One region of the Ruegeria sp. G5 genome, then DNA from elsewhere that is predicted to be linked to it. Evidence: riboswitches for the same ligand, from Rfam matches in the RefSeq annotation. Region 1 holds a riboswitch; the other holds the start of a gene.
The links. Region 1 has a riboswitch for cobalamin ahead of ACR0BD_RS13760 (hypothetical protein). Riboswitches for the same ligand answer to the same signal wherever they lie in the genome.
Positions count from the first base shown of each region.

Region 2: linked by a shared signal. The riboswitch ahead of ACR0BD_RS04740 (CbtB domain-containing protein) and the one ahead of ACR0BD_RS13760 (hypothetical protein) in region 1 are both predicted to bind cobalamin.

Region 1 covers NZ_JBQFOK010000007.1:164,876-170,087, forward strand. Annotated here, with positions in the region: gene ACR0BD_RS13745 (YbaB/EbfC family nucleoid-associated protein) at 1-206, opposite strand, end outside; gene ACR0BD_RS13750 (DNA polymerase III subunit gamma/tau) at 433-2,184, opposite strand; gene ACR0BD_RS13755 (protein-tyrosine phosphatase family protein) at 2,344-2,841, shown strand; gene ACR0BD_RS13760 (hypothetical protein) at 2,843-3,247, opposite strand; cobalamin riboswitch at 3,332-3,550, opposite strand; gene ACR0BD_RS13765 (alpha/beta hydrolase family protein) at 3,802-4,569, shown strand; RNA gene ffs (signal recognition particle sRNA small type) at 4,576-4,674, opposite strand; gene ACR0BD_RS13775 (bifunctional 2',3'-cyclic-nucleotide 2'-phosphodiesterase/3'-nucleotidase) at 4,714-5,212, opposite strand, start outside.
Region 2 covers NZ_JBQFOK010000002.1:334,285-339,496, forward strand. Annotated here, with positions in the region: gene ACR0BD_RS04715 (thiamine pyrophosphate-binding protein) at 1-468, opposite strand, end outside; gene ACR0BD_RS04720 (DUF302 domain-containing protein) at 547-1,005, opposite strand; gene ACR0BD_RS04725 (DUF1636 family protein) at 1,075-1,485, shown strand; gene ACR0BD_RS04730 (hypothetical protein) at 1,482-1,976, opposite strand; gene ACR0BD_RS04735 (CbtA family protein) at 2,043-2,741, opposite strand; gene ACR0BD_RS04740 (CbtB domain-containing protein) at 2,746-2,916, opposite strand; cobalamin riboswitch at 2,953-3,160, opposite strand; gene cobF (precorrin-6A synthase (deacetylating)) at 3,205-3,948, opposite strand; gene cobA (uroporphyrinogen-III C-methyltransferase) at 3,941-4,669, opposite strand; gene ACR0BD_RS04755 (cobyrinic acid a,c-diamide synthase CobB) at 4,666-5,212, opposite strand, start outside.

The DNA of each region.
Region 1 (5,212 bases):
TCGCCGTTAAAGATCGAGGGGTCGATGTCCAGACCTTTGAGCTCGCCCTTGGCGGTGGCGGTGGCTTTGACCAGACCTGCACCGGATTCGCCCACAACCATCAGGTTGTTCAGCTCTTCCTGCATGTCGGTCATCTTGGTTTGCAGGTCCTGCGCGGATTTCATCATCTTGGCCATGTCGCCCAGACCGCCTAATCCTTTGAGCATCGTGTATTCTCCTGTGGTTCGGTTTGCAGTCTAAATACGGGCGCTGTGCATGCGGCACAAGGGCTCCCGCCCGTCGTCAAGGTCTTTGGCAAGACCTTTCCTCCCGTTGGGCCCGGCAGCGCGAGCTTTGCCCGCGCTGCCGGGCCCAAGGCCGCTCAGGGGTATCGGCGTCAGCCGATGGCCCGTGGCGGGCGCGGGAGCGTTTGTGGATTTTGGCAGGCCGATGTCAGTCTTCCTCGAACGGATCCCATTCGTCCTCGACCTCGGGCAGAGCTTCGGTTTCGACTTTGGCGGCGCGTTGTTCGGGGGTTTCCACGCTTTTGATCCGGGCTTTCGGGAAATGCATCAGAACCGCCTGAACCAAAGGGTGCTGCTCGGCTTCGGCCTTGACCGCCAGATCGGCAGCATCGCGCAGTTCGGCGATGGTTGCGGCTTCTCCGTTGGCCACGATCGTGACCGCCCAACGGTTTCCGGTCCAGCGTTGCAGCGCCGTGCCGATCCGCGCAGCAAGATCGGTGGGTGCAGAATCCGTGGGTGTAAACTCAATCCGTCCCGGTTGGTAGGACACCAGGCGGACTCCGTTTTCTACCTCGACCAGCAGTTTCACATCCCGGTTCGTACGGATGAGTTCGACCACGTGTTCAAAACTGGGATACCGCGCCAGAGCCGTCTGCACATCCTGCGCCAGTGCTGCTGTCGGGGCACCGGCCCCGCCGCGCGCGGGCGCTGCATAGGCGGTGGCCACCGGGGCCTGTGCGGCGTGCGTTGGGGCGGGCATTCCGCCGCCGGGTCCGCCATTTGGCGGCGGGGGCGGCGCGTCCTGCAACCGTTTGATCAGCTCTTCCGGGCTGGGCAGGTCGGCCACATGAGTCAGGCGGATCACGGCCATTTCGGCGGCCATCATGGCGTTGGGGGCGGCCGAGACCTCCTCGAGCGCTTTCAGAAGCATCTGCCACATGCGGGTCAGAACACGCATTGGCAGGGCCTCAGACATTTGCTGCCCGCGGGCGCGTTCATCGGGGGACACCGTGGGGTCTTCTGCGGCATCAGGGGTGATTTTGACGACCGAGACCCAGTGGGTGATCTCGGCCAGGTCGCGCAGCACGGCCAGCGGGTCTGCGCCTTCGGCGTATTGGCTGCTGAGTTCCGCCAGCGCGCCTGAGGCATCACCACGCAGGATCATGTCCATTAGGTCCAGTACCCGGCCACGATCCGCCAGACCCAGCATCGCGCGGACCTGTTCAGCGCTGGTTTCTCCTGCACCATGTGAGATCGCCTGATCCAGCAGCGAGGTTGCATCCCGTGCCGAGCCTTCGGCGGCACGCGTGATCAGGGCCAGCGCGTCTTCGGCGATCTGCGCATTCTCTGCGGCTGCGATCTTGTTTAGAAGGCCGATCATGTCTTCGGGTTCGATCCGCCGCAGGTCAAAGCGCTGACAGCGGGACAATACCGTCACGGGCACTTTGCGAATCTCGGTTGTGGCAAAGATGAACTTTACATGCTCGGGCGGTTCCTCAAGCGTCTTGAGCAGCGCGTTGAACGCACTGGTCGACAGCATGTGAACCTCATCGATGATATAGATCTTGTAACGGGCGGACGCAGCGCGGTACCGCACACTGTCTATGATCTCACGGATGTCATTCACACCGGTGCGACTGGCGGCGTCCATCTCCATCACATCGACGTGGCGGCCCTCCATGATCGCCACGCAATGCTCACATTGCCCGCAGGGTTCGGTGGTTGGCTTGCCTTGTCCGTCAGGTCCAATGCAGTTCATGCCCTTGGCAATGATCCGCGCCGTAGTGGTTTTGCCGGTGCCACGAATACCCGTCATGATAAAAGCTTGCGCGATGCGGTCCGCTTCGAACGCGTTTTTCAGGGTGCGCACCATCGCGTCCTGACCCACAAGGTCGGCAAAGGTTTCCGGGCGGTATTTGCGGGCAAGCACCTGATAGGCGGGGCTGGGGCTGTCGGTCATGTCTGCTCTGTCGGATTCGTATCAAATTGCAGCGTAGAGAGCCCTGCCGCCCGCGTCCACCACAGCAGGACAGGAAATTCGCTTTGGCAGCCGGTCTATTGGCGGATACACCGGCCCTGCGCGGTGGTTCAGCGTTATGCGCAGGCGAAGGGAGAAAACATGGAGCGGTTCGCTATATATCCCGTCAACGTGGGTGAAGGCATGGTTGCGCTCAGCCCGTTGCCCGGTCGTGACGGGAATTACGCGCGGGATCTTCAGTCGATCCTGTCCTGGCGCCCCGATATGGTGTTGTCGATGACAACCGAGGCTGAGCTGCAGAGCGGCGGTGCCGGTTCGCTGGGTTCAGATTTGGCGCTTGGCAAAATCAAATGGGTACACCTGCCCATTGTTGATTTCGGCGCACCATCACCTGCGACTGAGGCCCTATGGCGGGACGTGTGTTCAGAGGTTGCCACAGCCTTGAAAAACGCAGGACGCATCCTTGTTCACTGTAAGGGCGGATGCGGCCGGTCTGGGATGATCGCCATGCGCCTGATGGTTGAACACGGAGAGCGACCAGATCAGGCGTTGGCGCGACTGCGAGCGGTTCGCCCCTGTGCCGCGGAAACGGATGCACAGTTGAAATGGGCCAGCAAACCAGCCCAAACGCCTCGTTGATTCAAGCGCCGGCGCGGTGTTCGTTGGATGCAGCCCGAGGCGCAAGTGCTGAAACCTCCAGCATGGCGCATGGCGGGTTCACCAAAAATCCTGCGGGTCTGGTTGTGAACACTGTTCCGAACATCATGTCTGCGTAGCCGTCAAGTTGGTCCGTAGAAACATCCGGGTCTGTATCGCAGAACACCCGGATTTGCGCGGGATGCGCCCGAAAACGGGCCGTGCATCCGGCAGCGCAATGGGACAGGTCGCTGCTGCCTTCGATTTCGAATGCATCTGTTGTAACTGGTTTAGCGCTTGCCGTTGCTTCTGCTAACGCGCGCGCCATGCGTGCCAGAGCAGGGCAAGGTTTGCCGGTTTTTTGGCACACAGTTGCGGTGTATTCGTGTGTTTTGGTCTTCCAGATCATATTGCGCCCTCCGCGCGCGGGACGAAGGGTGTGGATCAGGTAGCTCAGCCATGCTGCAGACCTGCCCGGACACCCCGCCCGAGTTTCGGTTTTCGTGCGATGGCAGGTCTCCTGACTTGCGGGTCGTTGCTTTGCTGACCTTCCCAGCCGTCTGGCCAGTGGTGTTTCAGCATCGCTCACCGCTTACAGTTGCGGGGGCAGTCTCGGATTTGGTCTGATCCGGCATCGCCGGGTGAACCGCACCGTGTTCCCTTTTCATCCGGCCCCGGCATCGGGGCAAGAACCATCACCCAATCGCTAGCGGGTGCATGGCCCCCGAGTCAAGCGAACTGTGGCCAAAACAAGTGGACGTTTGGTCAAGCAGAGTGGGTCTTGACTCCGAAGGATAGAACGTGGCGATTTAGGTGAACTAAGCAGTTTAGAATAGCCAACGCAGCACCATGTTAGACGTCAAGCCACCGGTAATGACCGAAGATTTTCGCATCCCGATCGGCGATGCGCATTTGTCTGCGCGTTTGTACCTGCCAGTTGCCGACCCGTAGATCGCAGTAGTCATACATGGTGCGACTGGTGTGCCGCGTGATTATTACCAGCATTTTGCGCGTTGGCTGGCTGAAGAGCAGGGGATTGCCTGTCTGACCTATGATTACCGCGCGTTTGGCCATTCAATGACGGGCCGCATGCGCAACGCTAAGGTGACGATGGCTGATTGGGCCCTGACAGATATGCCAGCCGCCCGAGCGGAAATGCGTAAAAGATATCCGCGAGCCAAACACTGGAGCATCGGTCATTCCCTGGGCGGGATGCTGGGCCCTGTTCAACCCGATATCGAATTTATTGACCGTATGATTTGTGTCTGCTCGGGACTTGTGACGGTTAACGATCATCCTTGGCCATATCGGGCGTTGGCATCGCTGTTCTGGTACGGTCATGCGCCATTGACTGTAAAGGCCCTTGGCTACCTGCCCGGCAAAGCATTGGGTTTTGGAACTGACCTTCCTGCGCCGGTCTACTGGCAATGGCGCAAATGGTGTACGGATCCTCGTAGCTATTTGCCTGATATAGGCACTTCGTTACCAAAGGCGCGCTGGGTCGAATGGCAAAAGCCGGTCGATCTGTTCAGCTTTGCAGATGACCAGACTGTCCCACCCAAGGCCGTTTGGCGACTTGCCGACCTATACGGTCCGACCGCGCGTCGGCATCTTTTGACGCCGCGGGAGTTCGATTTGGAGAAAGTAGGGCATATCGGCGCTTTTGCGCGTCGAAATGCAGCCGTCTGGCCGCGGCTTATTGCAGCGCAGTCCACAACAAACGACTTGTAAGGAATTAAGTGAGAGGTTGGACATCGACCCAAGCGGGGCTCGTTGTGGCTGCTTCCTTCCGGACCTGACCAGGTTGGCGAGGCGCTCGCCCGCGCCAACCTCTCGACAGCCGATATAGGCGCGCAATGCGCAATTGGCAACCCGTCAGAGCGTCAAGCGGACGATCAGGAACCCTTCACTGTCATGATCCAGGATTACCGGCTCATAAACGCTTAGCTCATCAAAGTGCTGTTGCGCCTGCAATCCTGTTTTCAATACCGCATATGCACCGGGCACAGGGTGTAACCTGAAGGCAGGGGGCGTTTTTTCCAATGGATCGGGCGGCAAAACACCGCTCAGGTAATCCCTCACAATATGTTGGATAGGCAGTACCGGCAGTGGAACATGCGTTGCGCGGCCAACAAACGGAAAGTGGCCGCCACCGTTGGCCCGGTAATTGTTCAGGGCAACAACGAATCGTTCTTTGTCCTCGACTGGTCGGCCGTTGAACCGAAGATCTTTGATACGGTTGGCATCGGAGGTCATCAATCTACCCCGCGCATCGAATCTTGCCGGTTTCGACAGGTCGATCTCATAGGTCAAGCCGTGCAGAACATCGAAATTGTACCCTGCGCGTAGCGAATTCACGAGCTCCGTCTGATGC
Region 2 (5,212 bases), on a different contig from region 1:
CGGCCCCGGACGAGGCTGGTTTGCAAGTGTCACCGCTTTGTCAGCAATGATATCTGCACCTTTGGCCGTTAGCGTGAAGGTTCCTTTGGTGATCGAGCGGTAGACCTGCGCGTGGTCCATCACCTGATGGGTGTAGGTCAGTGCCTCGTCGGCGTCCACGCAACCTGTCAGCACAATCATCGGTACGCGATCTTGCAACGCGTTGGCGACTACGTTGATGCCATTCATCGCGCCGGGACCCAATGTTGCCACCAGAATGGCAGGGGCCCCATCCCGGTGATGCACGGCCTCGGCCATGAAACCAGCGGCGTTCTCGTGCTTGGTCAGGTGGAACTGAATTCCGGCCTGCTCCAACGCATCGACCAAGGTCAGTACCTCACCACCGGGCATACCAAATGCGTGACGGCATCCGGCCTCGTACAAACGTTGGGCCAGCAGATCCGCAGCGCGGGGCGAGAGGTCTTGCATCAGTCGTGCTCCGAAGAATTGTTTCACTGCAGATTGCGGAGGACAGCCCCAGACGCAAGTCGGATCACGCCAGTGTGACTATTTGACTGCAGTTTCGGCGATGGATTGGAACTTGCCATCCAGTTCTTCCGCTATGTCGCGCAGGGGCTCCCCACCTTCGTAGACATAGGGCGCAAAAACAAAGCTTGGAGTCTTATAGGACAAAGTTGCCGTGCCATCGTCGTTTTCGGTCACGTAAAACCGAATTGGCGCTTCGATCATCGCATTCACAGAGGTTTCAAGCACACGCACTGCATATTCGTTGTTAAACGCACCAATGACGCGGTTGCCCGGTATCGTGATTCCACGGGACGCAGCGGCCTTGGTCGGCCCGGCTTGTGTGACGACGATCAAACCGTTTTTCTTAACTGCCGCTTTCGTATCTTCCACCAACTCGTCATAGCTTTTGCCGGTTGGATACACGGCCCATCCGGACAGAGGCTCATCAGCCCATGCTGGCATGGCCAAAAACGCGAGAGTCGCCCAAAACGCCTTCATATCGCTATCTCCTTTGGTGAAGCTGGGTGATAATTGCCAGAAACAGAGATTTCGCGCACTCACAATCTTGTGCGTATTCAGGATTGCTCGCGCCGTGCGAAAGGCGCAAAACGTCCCGGCAATGAAAAGAAAGGTCAGGTTGCAATGCGCCTGTTGATCTGCAGCAGCTGTTCTGGTGCCCGGGATCGGGAGGTGGAAGAGCTATCCATAAAACAGGCCCTGGAGCACTTGGCGCTGGCAGAGCAGGTCGAAGTGACCGAGCACGCCTGCTTCAGCGGATGTGCCGAGCCTGTTGCTTTGGCGATGCAGGCAGAGGGGCGGGCGACCTATGTCTTTTCTGGTGTCAACGTAACGACTGATGCAGATGACATTGCAGCGACCTGTCAGGCATATCTGGACAGCCCCAAGGGCTGGATCGAAGACGCCCGGCCATGCGGTCGCCTTCGAATGTGCTTGCGCGCGCGCATTCCTGCGCTTTAGTCGACCTGAACGGTAACGGCGGCACTGACCGGTACGTTGTCCACCATCAGAGGGCTGTGACCATTTGCGTTCAGGGAAACTGAAACCTCGACCTCTCCCTTCGGAAGCTGATCAATATGCATCCAGTTTCCGTAAAGCCGGGCCAATTTCTGACCGTTGACATAGACGTGCGCGTGACCCTCGCCGGGGATATCCTCGGCTGAGGCATTCTCGGGCGAAAACCGGAAGTTCCGCGGTACGACTTGCAGGTTCCAACCGGCCAACGGATCTTGCGTCAACGCGATTTCCAAGCCGGGTGCGTCTTCGCCGGCGGGCAGGTTGATGGCGGCCGAATGATCGTGGGCCGCTGCTTCGGAATGCGAAGCCCCGTGGTGGGCAGGATCGCCGTGGTCGTGGCCATCAAAGGTGACCCCGTTTGCGGCGGCGACAACAAATCCCGCGCCGCTGCCAAAGACCAGGCCGATTGCGAAAAGGGCAAGTGAGCGTGCCATTTCGTGTTCCTTGCATGCAAACATAGACACGCCGGGCAGGACCCGGCGTGTCAAAGCTGAATTAAATCAGGCCGTTACTTCTGCGCGTTGACCTTCGTGTTGCCAGAAATAGCCCGCGAATGCGCCAACCAGCACCCAGGCCACCAGACCGATGCCAAAGGCACGCGCGGCGAACAAAGCGCCAATCTCGGTCGGTACCGGGCCTGTGAAGACATCGGGTTCCGGAGCACCAATAAGGTGAGGGGCAACGAAAAGGGCAGCCGCGATCAGGTAGCTTACAAGGTTGCTGCCGAACGCGATCAGCCACAATGCCACAACTGCGGTTGCGACAGTGGCAAACCACCAAACCTGACGCGCGTACACGTCCGCTGCAGCTACGCCGGGAACTTCGGGTGCCAGAGAAAAGCCAGGGGCCAGGTGGAAGGCGATGAAACCGGCCAAACCCCACAGAACACCTGTGCGTCCGTCAATCTTGTGACCGTTGCCTTCTGCAACCGACATAAGCGCGACCATCAACAGCGCATACCCTGTGTAGGTAAGCATTGTGAAAATGACACTCAGCGCGTCGCGGAACAGTTCCGAAAACATACCGGGCAACTCGGGATGGGCTGAAACCGGGTCAGCGCCAAAATGCACCAATTCGCCCGACTCATAGAGTTCGGCGTGCAGTAAAACAGGTTGCACAAAAACCAACTGCAGCAAGGCGGCAATCAGCCCTGCTGCAGCACCAGCGAACAACGCGCTGGTCAAAATGCGGCTAAACATGGTGTTAGTGGCAGGGGAAGCCGGTCGCGTGACGCACGTCATGAGCAGCGTCATGCAGGGCGGCTGCCTGAACGTGACCGGTCAGCGTGATAATACCCAGGCCCAAAACCACTGCGAACATAACGGGCAGAATGCCAGCGCGTGAGGCCGATGCGGTTGCTGTTTGAGTCGCCATTCTAGTTCTCCTTTGCCGCCGCACCCGACGGCCGGTGTTTCAATACGTTGCCCGGCAGGTCTCCTGGCTCGCGGGTCGGTGCCTCTGTTCGCCTTCCCCCTGAAAAATCAGGAGTGGCTGGTTGAACAGGGGCTCTCCGCTTACAGTCGCGGGGGCGGCTGTGGAGTTGACCATTGGCGTGATCGCACCACATTCCCTCTTAGCCTACCAGCATCTCCGGCAGGACCAGACCCGTTCATTTAGCCCTTAGAGGTGCGCTGGCGCAATCGCCATTTGCGACATTTTTGGTCAGTTCACGCGCTTTTTTAGAAGATAGATGTCCATGATCCAGCCATGCTGGCTTCGGGCGCGGGCTCGGGTTTCCAGGATCTGTTGTGCAACTTCGGACAATTGTCCTTTGATCAGGATTTCTTCCTTCATCCCGACGTAAGCGCCCCACCAGATGTCAAACTCTGCCATCTCAAGGCTTTGGAACGAGCATTCTCCGTCCAGCATGACGGCGACCTTCGCGGTGACGTCGGGCCAACCCTCTTCGCGGATGCGTCGCCCGGTTGTAACAACATACGGCGCACCCAGATCATTGATCGGGATCGCATGGGCCGCGGTAAGCGCCTGAAGCGCCGTGATTCCGGGGATCACACGTGTCGACGGCTTCGGTTGCAGCCGAGACGCGATTCGCAAGGAACTGTCGTAGAGCGAGGGGTCCCCCCAAATCAGCAATGCAACGTGGCGCGCCTGAGGGTGGGCCGCAATCGCGTCTTGCCAACGCAACGCAATGGCATCGTGCCATTCGTCAACGCCCCGCAGGTATCCATCATCCGACCGGCGCTTGGGAATGTCGAAATAAGCGATCGTTGGCGGCGTTTCGGTCACCTGCGCGATGATCTCTTCCCGAAGCCCTGCCAGATCGGCCTTGTTTTCACCTTTTCGCGGGATCAGGATCAAATCTGCGGCCCGAATAGCCTTCGCGCCTTGAAACGTCACGTGATCGGGGTTGCCGGTGCCGATACCGACCAGTGTCAGGTCAAACATTGTCGAACTCTGCCAGCGGGCCGTACAGGATCAATGCGGGCGCGGTGCCGATGTCGGAACTTAGTTTGTCGGACAGCGCTCCGACCGTTGCGCGGTGCAGCTTTTGGTCTGGTGTTGACACAGACTCGGCCATCAAGGCTGGGGTGTCCAACGGCAGCCCATGCTCGTTCAGTGCTTGGACCAGCAAAGGAAAGGTACGTTTTCCCATGAAAACCACTGTGGTTGCGTCCGGGTCGGCTAATGCTGGCAGGTTCAGGTCCTGGGGCAGTTTCCCGCTGACGTCATGGCCAGTTACAAACTGCACGCGCCGTGCCGTCAGGCGGCGGGTTAACGGAATGCCTGCGGCAGCTGCGGCGGCGACCGCCGACGGGATTCCCGGAATGATTTCGTACGCGATTCCGGCGGCGCGCAGGGCAACCAGCTCTTCCTCAAGACGCCCGAACATCCCACCGTCACCGGATTTAAGCCGTACGATACGTTGACCGGTCATCGCATAATCGACCAGCAGCCGGCTGACATGATCCTGTTTGGGCGAGGGTCGGCCCGCACGCTTTCCGACACCCACCAGATCGGCGTCGCTGCGCGCATGCGTCAGGATTGGGCCGCTGCTGAGATCATCGAACAGCACCGCATCCGCCTTTTGCATCCGGTCCACCGCCTTCAGCGTCAGCAATTCGGGATCACCCGGGCCCGAACCAATGAACGAAACAAACCCACTCATACCGTGGCCTTTGCGATCAGGTGAAAAAACGTACCGGTGACGTTGTCTCGCCGTGATCCGGTCTGGGGTCCTTCGGCACCTTCCGCATCAAAAACACGTGCAAGCGGGGCGTCGGGTTGTTCTATGATCGAAGAATAGTGAAACTCATGCCCGCGCAAGGCGCTGCCCGCTTTGAATCCCGGCATCTCGGTCAGCAACTCGGCCTTGCGATAGCCAAGGTTGAATTTGCGTTTCTGGTATGAGGTGACCAGCCCCAACAGACCCGCCATCTGATGTTGAACACCGTCCTTGTCGATCAGCGCTTGACCCAAAGCCATGTAACCGCCGCATTCGCCGTGGACGGGCTTGGTTGCTGCATGTGCGCGCAAACCGTTCTGGAATGTGCTTGCGCCTGCCAAGGTGCCCGCATGAAGTTCGGGGTAGCCGCCCGGCAACCAGACCAAATCCGCGTCTTGGGCAGGGGCTTCGTCAGCGAGCGGGGAAAACGGCAGAATTTCTGCGCCCGCCGCGCGCCAACCTTCCAGCAAATGCGGGTAGGTAAAC